3 regions of the Clostridium sp. CM042 genome follow, and region 2 is predicted to be linked to each of the others. Evidence: predicted binding sites of a transcription regulator. Region 2 holds the regulator's gene; each other region holds the start of a gene.
What was found. Region 2 encodes LexA, which represses DNA repair genes until DNA is damaged. Its sites were predicted from a motif close to CNAACANNTGTTNG; they were not measured.

Region 1 (4,811 bases), 1.4 Mb from region 2:
CAGATCTATTTAGTACAGCTTTAATTTTATTCGCCTCAGTTTGAGTTATAGTATTAGCAGTTACAAGGTTTTCAACATTTGCGCCTAAACCCTGGTTTATTTTAGTGTCTATTTTTTTACATTCATTTGTGAAAGGTGCTTTTCTACCAATATTTAATGGGTTAGAAGTTGCTGCGAAAGTTGTACTGGCAGATGATAAAAGTATTCCAACTGTTAGTGAGCCAGATAGAATTTTGGTTTTTATAGATATAATTTTCATTTTAATATCTCCCTCATTAATTTATTTTTATCGATTCTATCTTTTAATCATAGCAATTGCGAGTGTCAACGAGGTGTCAATATGATGTCTATTTTGTTTGTTTTGTGTATTTTCCATAAATTTTGCATCAAATCATCTCCTGCGGAGCTGTAATTAACGACTTCAGAAGGAGATTTAGGCTCCCACTGAAGTTTTATTTTTGTTGTAGTATGTGATCCCCACTTATAGAAGTTGGAGACTTTCCTTTTGAAATGTCGTTAAATTCCTTCATAAGATAATCCCAACTTACCAGGCTTGCTAACAAATATTTTTAAGCGAAAAAAGGTATATATTACTTATAATGAATTAATAAGTAATATATACTTTATTTCTTTTTTATTATATAGGAAACAGCTCGCGAAAAATAATGTGGATAACTTAGATATGCCACAAGCGAATATCTAGAGACTGTGTTAGCCAACCTAGGACGATAGGTCTCAGATTTTCCCTGAACTGTTTTTAGAAATTCATGTTTTTTCGCCCGACAATATAGTACCATGGTAGCATAAGAGTCACATCTGTGGATATAGCTATGCATAATAGTATGAACTTTCTCCGGAAGTGATTTGAAATAAGAAGTGCAGAAACATTGAAAGTTGATTTAGAAATTCTTGTTTTGCTAATATAAAATTCTCGTGAGCCTGACTGGAAGGAAGGCTAGCGAACCGGCTGTAAGACGAATGTGAGTGCTAGAGGATTTTATATTTGCAAAACACTAGAATTTCTTAATCAACTTTCACGTTTCAAACTCTTATTTCAAATTACGCAGGAGAAAGTACATAATTAACCTTTTGATAATTCATCATTTCCTTTTTCATTAAAGGTCTCCTTCCACTCTTTATTGGCATAAGGTGTGAAAGCATTTGCAACCTTGTCAATATTTTCATGGAATTCTTTGTCGTTAAGCATAACATCTCCAGCAGCATCAGTTGGTTTAGCACCAACCTTTTGACATACATCTTTTATTACATTAGTATTATCTATCATCATACATGGTCTTAACATATTTTTGTTGTATGGCTGTCTATGTCTTAATTCTTTAAAGAAAGGATCCCTAAAAGCATCAATTAGTGGTCTTCCCTTTAAATTAACTGTTGAGAAATGTGCAAATATGCATGGTTCTGCATCCTCTTTTGAATTGATATGAAAGAAGTATTTACCAGCTATACACCCACCTACTAGTGGAGCGTCATTAAAGAAATCAATTGTAAAATATGGTTTTGTTGTTCTTATTTCATTAGTTCTTCTTCCAAGTCTTATTCTCTGCTCTGGTGTAAGCATCATATCAAACTGTGGATGTGAACTTACCGGCATAAACAAGAAATACCAACTTAATTTAGAACCTTTTTCAATTAGCATATCAGTAAATTTATCAGATAACACATCATCTATGTTAGTTCTTGTAACACATGTTGAAACTCCGAATAAAACTCCTCTTTCTTTAAGCAGATCCATAGCATGTATAACTTTTGCGAATGTACCCTTTCCTCTTCTTGCTTCTGTATCTTCTTCAAAGCCCTCAATCGAGAGCATTGGGAATACATTTGAACATTTTTGTATCCTATTGGCAATTTCGTCAGTTATAAGAATGCCACTAGTAAACGGGGAGAACATCATGTCATCAAATTTTTCATATATATCGAGTAGATAGTCATTATAGAAAGGTTCACCCCCAAGTATTATTATCCAGTATATTCCCAAATCTCTTGCTTCTTTAATTAATCTCTCTACTTCTACAGGTGGAATATCAGTATCTTTACTATAATTAGATGCATAGCAGCCAACGCAGTGTAAAGGACATCTCATAGATGGACTGATTAGCAAAACAAGTGGTATTTTTGTATCTTCGTCGGTTAAAAATTTGTTGCGTTTTGCACCAGCATACCAATTTGCATTTGCAAAGAAATTAGTAACCAATTTCTTAAGACAATTTGTGTCTGTATTAGTTAATATATTTTGTATATAATCATGTGTTGGTGGGTTGTTCTTGTAATAACTATAGACAAAATCTATTTGTTTTAGTTGAGATTCATCTTTTATTAGTTTACTTACATTCTCAAAAATTTTGTCAACATTTCTTTCTGGGTTCTTATCTAGATAATTAAGTAAAGTCTCCATGATTTTAGATTTCACACCTTTTTCTAAAGAATTCATAATACTCACAACAATTCCTCCATTTAAAATATTTTTTTATGCAGTATATTATTATTTAATGAGAATCAACTAAAATTAATCGTTAATTTTGTTTATATGCATATAGGTGATTATATATATATAGTATCTATTTCTGTAATTTAGAATAAAATGTAACCAATGAAAATTTTTAACGGTAAATTAGCTAGAACTATTGTTGAAAGAACTATGAATGGTGTTAATTATAATCTTTAAATTTTTTTAATTTATAGCAGTTGAATAGTTTTTGTGAATTAGTATAGGATATATTGACATATGGAAAATTTATAGTTAAAATGGAGGTAACGAACAAATGTTCAGAAAAAGGAATACAAGGCGGTGATTTTATGCATGAGTTTAAGTTACATTCAAAGTTTAAACCTACTGGAGATCAACCACGGGCAATTGATAGCATTGTGTGCGGAATTGAAGAAGGTAAAAAGTTTCAAACTCTTAAAGGAGTAACGGGGTCAGGTAAGACTTTTACCATGGCTAATATTATTGAGAGGGTTCAAAAGCCTACATTGGTGCTTGCTCATAATAAGATCTTAGCAGCACAGCTTTGCTCAGAGTTTAGAGAATTTTTTCCTGATAACTGTGTTGAGTATTTTGTTTCATATTATGATTATTATCAGCCAGAGGCTTATATTGCACAGACGGATACATTTATAGAAAAAGATTCATCTGTTAACGATGATATTGATAAATTAAGACATTCAGCTACATCGGCATTACTAGAGCGTAACGATGTTATTGTGGTGGCTTCGGTTTCATGTATATATGGACTTGGTAACCCCGAGGAGTATAAAAAGCTTACAGTGTCATTAAGGGTTGGCATGGAAAAGGATAGAAATGAAGTAATAAGACATTTAGTAGATATACAGTATGAAAGAAATGATATTAATTTTATTCGTGGAACCTTTAGAGTGAGAGGTGACACTATAGATATATTTCCTGCTTCGTCGTCAAGTGAAGGAATTAGAGTAGAGTTTTTTGGAGATGAAATAGAAAGGATTAGATCATTTGATTCTCTTACAGGAGAAATTATTGGAACCCTAAAACATGTATCCATTTTCCCGGCTTCCCATTTTGCTACATCCAAAGATAAATTAGAACAAGGCATAGCTCAAATAGAGCAGGAGCTTGAGGAGAGGTTAAAGGAGCTTACTTCAGAGGACAAAGCTTTAGAGGCACAAAGACTTAAGCAAAGAACAAACTATGATATTGAAATGATGAGAGAGGTTGGCTACTGTACTGGTATAGAGAACTATTCTAGAATTTTAGATGGTAGGGCTGCTGGAACGGCACCTCAAACATTGATGCATTATTTCCCTAAGGATTTCTTAATGTTTATAGATGAGAGCCATGTAACTCTTCCGCAGGTTAGAGCAATGTTTGGTGGGGATAAATCAAGAAAGACTAATTTAATTGAATATGGATTTAGACTTCCATCAGCATATGATAATAGACCGCTAACTTTTCAGGAGTTTGAGGGTACTATGAATGAAACGATTTTTGTAAGTGCAACTCCAAACGTTTATGAAGCAGAACATAGTGAGAATGTGGCAGAACAAGTAATAAGACCTACGGGATTATTGGATCCTGAAATAGTTATAAGGCCAGTTAAGGGGCAAATAGATGATTTATATGCAAGAATTCAGGAAACAATAAAAAGAGGCTTTAGGGTTTTAGTTACAACCCTTACAAAAAAAATGTCAGAAGATTTGACTAAATACTTTAAAGAAATGAATATGAAAATTACATATTTACATTCGGATATTGATACCATAGAAAGAATGAAAATTATCCAAGATCTTAGGCTAGGTACTTTTGATGTGCTAGTAGGTATAAATCTTTTGAGAGAAGGATTAGATATTCCAGAAGTAGCTCTTGTTGCAATACTCGATGCAGATAAAGAAGGGTTTTTACGTTCTGAAACCTCATTAATTCAAACAATAGGAAGAGCTGCAAGAAATTCAGAGAGCAAGGTACTAATGTATGCAGACAAAATTACAAAGTCTATGAAAAAGGCTATGGATGAAACTACAAGGCGTAGAGGAATTCAGATGGAATATAATGAAGAACATGATATAGTGCCAACCACTATTGTAAAAGATATTAGGGAAGTAATCGGATCTATAACAGTTGCGGAGGATAAAGAGGTATATGAAACCCTTGAAGCTGCAATGGATGCGAATTACGATGAAACTAAAAAGTTAATGGATAAGTATGAAAATGAGATGAAGCAAGCAGCTAAGGATTTACATTTTGAAAGAGCGGCGCAACTCCGCGATATAATTTATAAACTCAAGAAGCAGATTAAAAATATATAATTGTGTTG
Region 2 (4,811 bases):
TTATGTATAAATATGGGAATGTAGATATTAGAAGTCTACAAGAAATATTAGGTCATGAAAATATATCTACCACACAAATATATACTCATGTAGATAATGATAAATTAAGAAATGCGGTTAAGTCAAACCCACTTTCTGATGAATAAAAAAGAAAAAAGTATATATTACTACTAATGCATTCACTTCGCTAAGAACTACTAATTTTTTTTAAATTAATCTGCTAAAAAATATAAACTCGCTGTAATCTGTACCCTTTGTCAAGGACAATTAGAAAAAACTATATTGAATTATAAAGATGATTTCTGTATTGAACAGGAGTCATCTTTTTCAAATCCCATTGATATCTATATCTATTATAATAGATCATATATTTTTTAATTTCTTTCTTTAACTCTACTAATGTTTGACACTCTTTTATGTTTGCCTCATCTTTGAAATGACCGAAGAATGATTCCTGTGGAGCGTTATCCCAACAGTTTCCACGTCTTGACATAGATTGTCCTAGTCCACAACTTTTAACGAGATTTTGAAGGATTGGACTTGTATAATGACAACCTTGATCTGAGTGAATAAATGCATCTTTAGATATTTTAATATTTCTATTCTTTTTTAGCTTTAGTATAGTATCAGTGACTATATCCATCTTAATATTAGCTGACACATTATATGCCAGTATTTCATTTGTAGAGGAATCCTTAATCGTTGATAAATACGCCCTATGACCCTTTCCATAAAACAAATAAGTTATATCTGTAAGCAATACCTTGCCAGGTATATTTTGCTTGAAGTTTCTATTTAATAGATTTGGTAAAACAGCATGTTCGAGGGTGGCTTTCATCATCCTTTTATAAGGATTTGCTTTTCTAATAGGACATACAATTTGGTATTTCTTCATTATCCTACGGATACGTTTCAAATTGTAAACGATACCAAATTCGCCTTCTAACGTCATTTTAATTTGTCTAGCTCCTTTTTTGCGGCCTTTAAAGTTATATGCTTTTAAGATAGTATCTCGCACTATTTGATCATGATCGTCACGTTGATTCCTAACTCCTTGTGAACTAACTGAGAAATAGTTGTAGTAGCCTGAACGGGATACCCCCGACACACTGCATAAATGGCTAAGCATATTTCTGAGTTTATATTTTTTAATTTGTGAATTGATAAGAATATATTTTTCTTCTGCTACTAATATTATTTTTTCTTTACCAGCCTTCTTTCTAGGATGTCGATTTTTTTTAGTAATTCATTCTCAGCTTTAAGTAAATTAACTTGGACCTTAAGACGTTTATATCTTTCTTCTATGGGAAGATCTTTCCCTCTTGATCTTCCGCACATTGATTTCCTTGTATCATTCAGTCCTATTACACCTTTTTTTCTATATGCAGTCCGCCATCTGTAAGCTGCTGATCTAATTCGATCATTTCCAAGAACGTCTATATCAAAACCATATTCTTTAAATATTTCTTTTATAGATTTGCCCTTTTCATTCTCTGTTACAAAAATGCGTTTATATTCATCAGTGTAAGTTATACCTTTAATACTAACATTTGTTACATATTTATTTTTGGATAACACTTTCACTTCTTTTTCTGTAAAATTCTTAATGCTCATTTATTCACCCCTAATCCTTTATTCCATTATACATAGAAAAACCCCATAGGGTAGTTTTTTTTAAATCGTCTACTCTATAGGGTACATTTTACTGTCACTCAAACATATATTTTTCTTTACGAATCTTAATTAAAAATAAAATAAGAAGTTCTAAAGCTCGCTTTAATGCATTATACGTAATATATACTTTTTTTGAGCATAAAAATATGCAATAGATTTTAACTATTTCTATATATACTTCTAATACTTATATTTTTTTTAGTCTTATAAGTCCAGGAAATTCTTCTTGAAGTAATCCTGAGTTATCATCTTCATTTTCAAGTAGCTCTTTTGCTCCGTCTATGTCATCTATAAATTCCCAAACTTCATTATTTTCAGGTATAAAATCATCTTTATGTAGTTTTGAAAATTCATCGTTGGCTACCACTGAATCATAATCTTCGAGTTTTGGTAGTTCCTCAATTTCATTTTCATTATTATCTACTTCTTCCGATAAATTAATTTCATCCTTATCATAAAAATTTTCTTCTACCCCTTCAATCTCATTATCCTCAAAAACTTCATCAATTTTTATAGCTTTTACATCGTACCCTTCCATTTCTAAACATTTACCGCAATTATTACATTTCTTATTTGAATTTAATTCGCAGACTTCACATTCTCCACAACTATTACAAATTTTCTTATTATTAAATATACAATTTTTAGACATACAACACCCCGCTCTATTTATTTCAATTACTTTCATAATAGACCATTATAGCAAATATATTTTCAATAATCAAACACTAACACTCTTTAACGACATTTCAGAAGGAAAGTCTCCCACTTCTATAAGTTGGAGTTACATGACCTAACAAATAGAAAACTTCAGTGGGAGTATAAATATCCTTCTGAAGTCGTCAATGCAGCTCCGCAGGAGATGATTTAATGATGACTTATGTAGTCACACATAGTAATATACAATTTTTTACCGCAAAATAGAACATAGGTTTGATGTTTTTACATTTATATGGTATAATTATACTATGAATGGGAGGCGTTGACGTGTTAACTGAAAAAAAAGACAAGCAAAGTGAAATATATAACTTTATAAAGAAACAGGTTCAATTAAAAGGATATCCACCTTCAGTCAGAGAAATATGCGATGGCGTAGGCTTAAGATCTACCTCGACTGTTCATGGGCATTTAGCAAGATTAGAAAAAAAAGGATATATTCGTAGAGACCCTACCAAGCCTCGTGCAATTGAATTAATAAAGGGTTCTGTCGTAAGAAAAGAACTTATAGATATACCTATTATAGGGAAAATCACTGCTGGAAAACCAATACTCGCAGTTGAAAATGTTGAAGATACATTTACTCTTCCTTTAAATTTCACTAAAACCAATAATGAACTATTTATGCTTAAAGTTTCTGGTAGCAGCATGATTGAAGCAGGAATATTGGATAAAGACCTTGCTATAATTGAGAAAATCAATACCGCTAAAAATGGCGATATAGTTGTAGCTCTTATTGATAATGAAGCAACTATTAAAAGATTTTTCAAGGAAAAAGATCATATAAGGCTTCAGCCTGAAAATTCAACTATGTCCCCTATCATAGTTGATGACTGTGCAATTTTAGGTGTACTTATTGGTATTTACAGAAAGTATTAAATACCCACTTTTAAAGAATTTATGGAACAAAAAAATCCTGCAATGAATATATCAATTGCAGGATTTTTTTATTCTATTACTAAATCATCAATATTAAATAACTCTTGAAAGCGCTATTAGTATTCCAATCTTAGCATGATCGAAAGTTAATCCACCCTGTAAATATGCTATATAAGGCTCTCTAATTGGAGCGTCTGCAGATAATTCTATAGATGCTCCCTGAATAAATGCACCTGCTGCCATTATAACCTTATCTTCATATCCTGGCATGTCCCACGGTTCGCATTGAACAAAAGAATCAATGGGTGACCCCTCTTGTATACCCCTACAGAAATTAATTAACTTTTCCTTATCATTAAATTTAATTGCTTGAATTATATCACTTCTTTTATCAGTATATTTAGGAAGAACTTCAAACCCTGCAAGTTCCATAATTCTTGCGCAGAAAATAGCGCCCTTCAATGCCTCCATAGCAATATGCGGTGCTATGAATAGTCCTTGATATAAAGAACGCATAACTCCAAACGTAGAACCACATTCTCCTCCTATTCCAGGAGTTGTTAGTCTGTAAGAAGCTTGCAGTACATATTCTTCTTTACCTGCAATATATCCACCTGTAGGTGCAATTCCACCACCAATATTTTTTATGAGTGATCCAGCAACTAAATCTGCTCCTACATCTGTAGGCTCCGTAACATCAATAAATTCACCATAACAATTATCAACAAAACAAATCACCTTTGGATTTATAGCTTTTGCAGCTTTTATAATATCTTCTATTTCAGAAATTAATAGTGCTTTTCTCCAGCCATATCCAGTAGATCTTTGAATATGAATTAACTTTATTGACTTATCTTCAATCAGTGTCTTTTTCATTAGAGCGATATCAACTTTAGAGTTATTATTTAATTCTAATTGTTTATATTTTACACCATAATCTTTTAATGAGCCTATATCTTCCTTAGTATTAATACCTATTATATTAAGAAGTGTATCGTAAGGCGTTCCGCATATAGACATCATGGTATCATTAGGTCTTAAATTACCAAATAAGGCTGCTCCAATTGCATGTGTTCCATTTACGAAATGCGGCCGAACAAGTGCACTCTCACAATTGAAAATTCTTGCATATACTTTATCTAATGAATCGCGTCCTATATCGCCATAACCGTATCCAGATGAATTTGTAAAATGACATTCGCTAATCCGTTCATCTTGTAGTGCTGTCAAAACCTTAAGTTGATTAAACTCTCTTATTTCATCAAGAATTTTAAACTCCTCTTGTACATCTTGTATTGCTATATCATAAAGTTCTAGCGTTTTTGAACTTATTCTATACTTCTTTTGAAGGTATTCTTTTGTTATATCTATCATGATTCCAGGTCCCCTTTGTATTATGTATTTATTTTAACGACATTTCAGAAGGAAAGTCTCCCACTTCTATAAGTGGGAGTTACATACCCTAACAAATAGAAAACTTCAGTGGGGGTATAAACCTCCTTCTGAAGTCGTTAATATTGCAGCACCGCAGGTGATGATTT
Region 3 (4,811 bases), 760 kb from region 2:
TTGAAATTAACATGTCTACTATTTCTATCTAAGATTAATCCTTTATAATATATAGTATTATTTTCCTTTGTACCTTCCCCATATTCCTTGTATCGCCTAAGCTGAGCTTTAACCCTTGCCATGACTTCCAAGGGATTAAAAGGCTTAGTGATATAATCATCTGCACCATAAGTAAGGCCTATTATTTTATCTTGATCCGCTGTTTTTGCAGTCAGCATTATTATAGGAAATTTGTATTTGGTGCGTATATTTTTACAAATGTTTAGCCCACTTATATCTGGCAGCATTAAGTCCAAAATAACTAAATCCAGCTCTTTATCTTCAAGAACTTCAAAAGCTCTCTTACCATTTTCAGCTTCCCATATTTCAAAAGATTCAGCTTTTAAATAGATTTTTAATATATCTCGAATATCTTTATCATCTTCAACAATCAAAATTCTCTCCATTTAATTCCTCCATATGTTTATATTAAAAAACTTATAATATTCTCAATTCCATTTAAACATATTATACCAAATAAAATTAGTGTATTCATGCTTATTTATATTTTTTACTAAGTTCAACATGGATTCATCACAATTCTCTCTGCGGCCTATATAGTTCTCTGTGTACGCTTCGTCTTGCTGTTACCAGCTTCAACGCAATACTCGATATGAGTGGTTGGTTAGACCCTTCTCAACAGGGACTTTCACCCTGCAAGTAAATGCCAAGCTTTGCTTCTCTCCTTAATGATTAAAATAACATATTAATCACATTCATAATATGAGAAACTAATAAAATAAAAAATGTGTACAGGCTATATTATTTCAGTAATTGATAGTCTGGGATCTAAATTTTAAATAATATCCACCTACAAGTACCCATCTCATATTTAATCTCATATAACCTTTCAGCTCCGTCAATTACACTCTGACACTTATAAATAATCATAACATTACCTGCCAATTTCTCAGTATCTTTTACTATAACCTTATCTATTTTTATAACTTGCATAGGTTCATCGCCTACTTGCATTCTAAACCTTATAGGCTTTATATCGCCTTTATTATCAGTGTATGAAACCATTTCTATAGGTAATGCTAAAACCTTCATTTATTATAAACCTCCTTAAAGCATTGCGCTCATTAATGGATAATCTTCCTCACCATCTGCCATTCCACCACACATACTATTTAGCCCTGAATGAAGAAAACAAGACCTAACTACAGCTTTTGGCCCATATTTTAATCTTATTTTATCAACGGTATCATTTATCTTTTTATCTTTTTCATAATCAAAACTATCTAGCAAAGAACACTGATAAAACTCATTACTACAAAAGTCTGTGATATGTATCCCCAATTGCCTTATTGGATTGCCTTTCCAAACATTATCAAATAAATAGCATGCTATTTCATATATTTTGCGAGTAGAGTCAGTTGCTACAGCTACTTTCTTTTGACGAGAATAAAATATTAAGTCGCTCCCCCTGACGCTTATACTTATCACAGTACAACAATTGTGTGAATCTCTTAAACGCATGGAAACTGTTTCACACAAGGATAGTAACACTTTATGAGCCGTGTCTTTATCTTCCACATCAAAAGCTATTGTTGTAGAATTACCTATACCCTTCATTTTAATATAATTGCTCTTGCGGACTTCTGAAAATTCGATGCCATTGGCGTAATTCCAAATAACTTGACCATGACTCTTTAATTTATTCTTTAAAATATCCAAATTATAATTTGCTAATTCTCCAATAGTATTAATATTTAAATTGTGCAATTTAGGTGCTGTCGCTCTACCTACCATAAATAAATCTTCAACAGGTAATGGCCACATTTTATGTTTTATTTCATTTGGGAAAAGTGTGTGAATTCTATCTGGCTTCTTAAAATCCGAAGCTACCTTTGCAAGCAATTTATTATTTGATATCCCTATATTCACTGTAAACCCAAGCTCATTCTTTATCCTCTCTTTTATAGTTTCAGCGAGTTTCAAATAGTCAGGATATAAATGTTCCATATTAGAAAAGTCCAAAAAACTTTCATCAATTGAAAAACGCTGAATACTTGGAGTGTATTCTAAAAATATTTGATGCATAGCTTCGCTACACTTCATATATAATGAATATCTTGGAGGTACAATTATTATTCCAGGACACTTAGCCCTTGCACTATATAAAGTCTCTCCTGTGTGAATATCAAATTTTTTAGCAGGCATTGATTTAGTTAAAACAATTCCATGCCTGCTTTCTTCATCTCCGCCTACTACAGATGGTACCGCTCTAAGATCTAACTCTTCCCCTTGTTGAAGTCTATATGCAGCTTCCCATGATAGATAGGCACTATTTACGTCAATATGAAATATCAATTTACTCATAGCATAAATCATCTTCCTTTTTATTAATCTTAATTTGCTCATATTAGAACATCAGTTCGTTATACTTATTATATACTACTTGCTTACTTTTTAGAAGCAAATTCGCATATTTTTTTTGTAATATATGTATTTCACATAGATTATTTCACTATGATGGGAATTCTATTAGTAACTATTCCCAAGGATCAGGTGCCTATTCATCAAAAAATCAAAAAGAACCAGCTAAATTACACCAGTTCTTTACTATTTCCATATATATTTAATTAACTGAGCTTATGCTTTTAATGCATGTTCTTCCATATTTTCTGTAAGTCTTTTTAATTCACTTAAATAATGGCTATTTTCTTTTGATTCTTCTATTGCTTCATCTATTATTTTTTCATCTGCTTCATTCGGATTATATGAATAGATGTGCATCAGTAAATTTATATAATAACAGCTAAATTACCATAAATAATCAATAATTTTAGGTACCGATGATACAAGAATTACACCTACAATAGCAACTAAAACAACTTTAATTAAGTCTCCTTTTACATCCTTTTTATTTTTATCCATTAGTACACCTATGACTATCCCAAGAAGCATACCCAATCCAGCTCCAATAGCTATATTATCAAATATTGATCCTAATGCAGCTCCGAGTGCTAATCCAATTCCAATTCCAGCACCAAGATAATAATTCTGTTTATCTTTTTTTCCATTATTATTGTTTTTATCAGACATATTCAACCTCCTTTACTGCGCTTAATCTAACTATTACGCAATAATTTCAAGTCAATTATACCATTATGTACCATAGATTACTATTTTTTAGCGTGGTTTTTGTAGTTCTAACTCATATTCTGGTATGAAATCTGGCGTAGTGCAAATGTTTCTGCAAGTTAAGCATGGGCCATCCATTTCTGAAATCGTATCTTTTGCAAAAATACCCAAGCCCTTATTTTTATAACCTACCCATAAATAATTGCTTGCAAACTTTTTATATTCCTCATCCACAGTTGTTGCAGGATTTTCGCTTTCTTGTATCACATAAATACAGTGGGAGTATAAATCGCCTTTTGAAGTCGTTAATTTATCTTCTGCGAAGCTATGCATCATCTAAGAATATGAGCAGCTCCGCAGGTGATAATTTAATCTAACTCCATAAACAATATTGTAATCACAAATGTAAAAAAGCTACACATCCCAATAATAATTAGGAGTGTAGCTTTCTCATGTTAAAAAACTAGAATTTTACAATATCTATTTAAGTTTTAATAAACCCGCTAAAATCAATCTCTGTAAAGCTGTGTTTTCATGCAGATTTGCACCAAAGTTAATTAGATACATTGATTTTAATACATTTCTCAGTATCCTACTTATCTTACTTATAAAATTTTATATATTATTTTAACTTGCTTGCTAGTTTTATATTTGATATAACCACTGTACAAGTAGTAAATATTGTAAAAACTATAAATGATACTAAAATAACTAATACATAAGTAGGTATAATTTCACCTAATATACTATAAATCTCAGGGTGAATATAATAACTATTAAAATTAGTCATATTGTACGGTAAGAAGTTCTTAAAAAAATGATTTAAAATAAAATCGTTATTAGGTAACATAGTCATTATAGCTAAAAAGAATGTTACAACTACCGCTGATGATAGAATCTGCTCTACTATCACTGTAAATAAGAGTGTTATAGACACCATTACTATAATTGCCATAAACCCTATTGTTACATTTAATAAATACTGCTGTAAATAAGTTATATTATAGGGGCAAAATAAGTAATTCACACTACTTTGAATAGGTAAATTTGCTCCCTTAAATCCAAGGATTGATAACCTTGAAAGCGAAAATATTAATACAGCTGTACCATAAATTACCGCACCTACTTCAAATCCTGTTATTATTTTAGCTTTAACTAAAGTTTTTTTACCATGTTTAGTTGCAATGTAAAGTTGTTTCATTTTTGTTTTGGGATCTTCTGCAAATATAGGTAAAATGATAAATGGTACAATAAATATGATAATTGTCACAAAGTCTATCATATCATTATTTAGGTTTTTCCAACCTTCAGCATATCCTAGTTGTAGGGGTGTATTAAGTTCTTCACCCTTAGATGCTAATTTGTCTATATCATCTACCATAGCAGTTCCACCTAAATTTACTTTTACATTTGATAATCTTTGTTTGTAAAAGTTACTTATATCATCATCTGTAAGCTCTTCTACTAATTTTTCAAAGTTTGAAGCAACTAATGTCACTAAATTTGAATTATATAAATACTTACTTTTATCTTTTCTATCTACAACATCCCTTAAGGTCTTTTCGTCTAGTAATTTATCATGTTTATTCAATTTTGATTCTTTTAAATTGTCTGTACTAGATATAATAATGTTTCCTGATGAATCATATACATTATAATTGTTCAAAGATCCTAAACTACTA

Region 1: uvrB (excinuclease ABC subunit UvrB) is a predicted target of LexA. The motif match lies at 2,777-2,790, and genes of this name have one in related genera.
Region 3: ACWJJ7_RS06415 (DNA polymerase Y family protein) is a predicted target of LexA. The motif match lies at 2,410-2,423, and genes of this name have one in related genera.

Annotation. Positions count from the first base shown of each region.
Region 1 covers NZ_CM143646.1:3,046,635-3,051,445, forward strand. The annotation lists gene ACWJJ7_RS14585 (hypothetical protein) at 1-259, opposite strand, end outside; gene ACWJJ7_RS14590 (radical SAM protein) at 1,082-2,461, opposite strand; gene uvrB (excinuclease ABC subunit UvrB) at 2,818-4,803, shown strand.
Region 2 covers NZ_CM143646.1:580,046-584,856, reverse strand. The annotation lists gene ACWJJ7_RS02710 (tyrosine recombinase XerC) at 1-146, shown strand, start outside; one part of gene ACWJJ7_RS02705 (IS3 family transposase) at 278-1,233, opposite strand; one part of gene ACWJJ7_RS02705 (IS3 family transposase) at 1,233-1,614, opposite strand; gene ACWJJ7_RS02700 (hypothetical protein) at 1,862-2,326, opposite strand; gene lexA (transcriptional repressor LexA) at 2,662-3,270, shown strand; gene ACWJJ7_RS02690 (methionine gamma-lyase family protein) at 3,364-4,644, opposite strand.
Region 3 covers NZ_CM143646.1:1,344,980-1,349,790, forward strand. The annotation lists gene ACWJJ7_RS06405 (response regulator transcription factor) at 1-446, opposite strand, end outside; gene ACWJJ7_RS06410 (hypothetical protein) at 829-1,092, opposite strand; gene ACWJJ7_RS06415 (DNA polymerase Y family protein) at 1,108-2,364, opposite strand; gene ACWJJ7_RS06420 (hypothetical protein) at 2,638-2,781, opposite strand; gene ACWJJ7_RS06425 (hypothetical protein) at 2,809-3,090, opposite strand; gene ACWJJ7_RS06430 (hypothetical protein) at 3,178-3,465, opposite strand; gene ACWJJ7_RS06435 (hypothetical protein) at 3,752-4,811, opposite strand, start outside.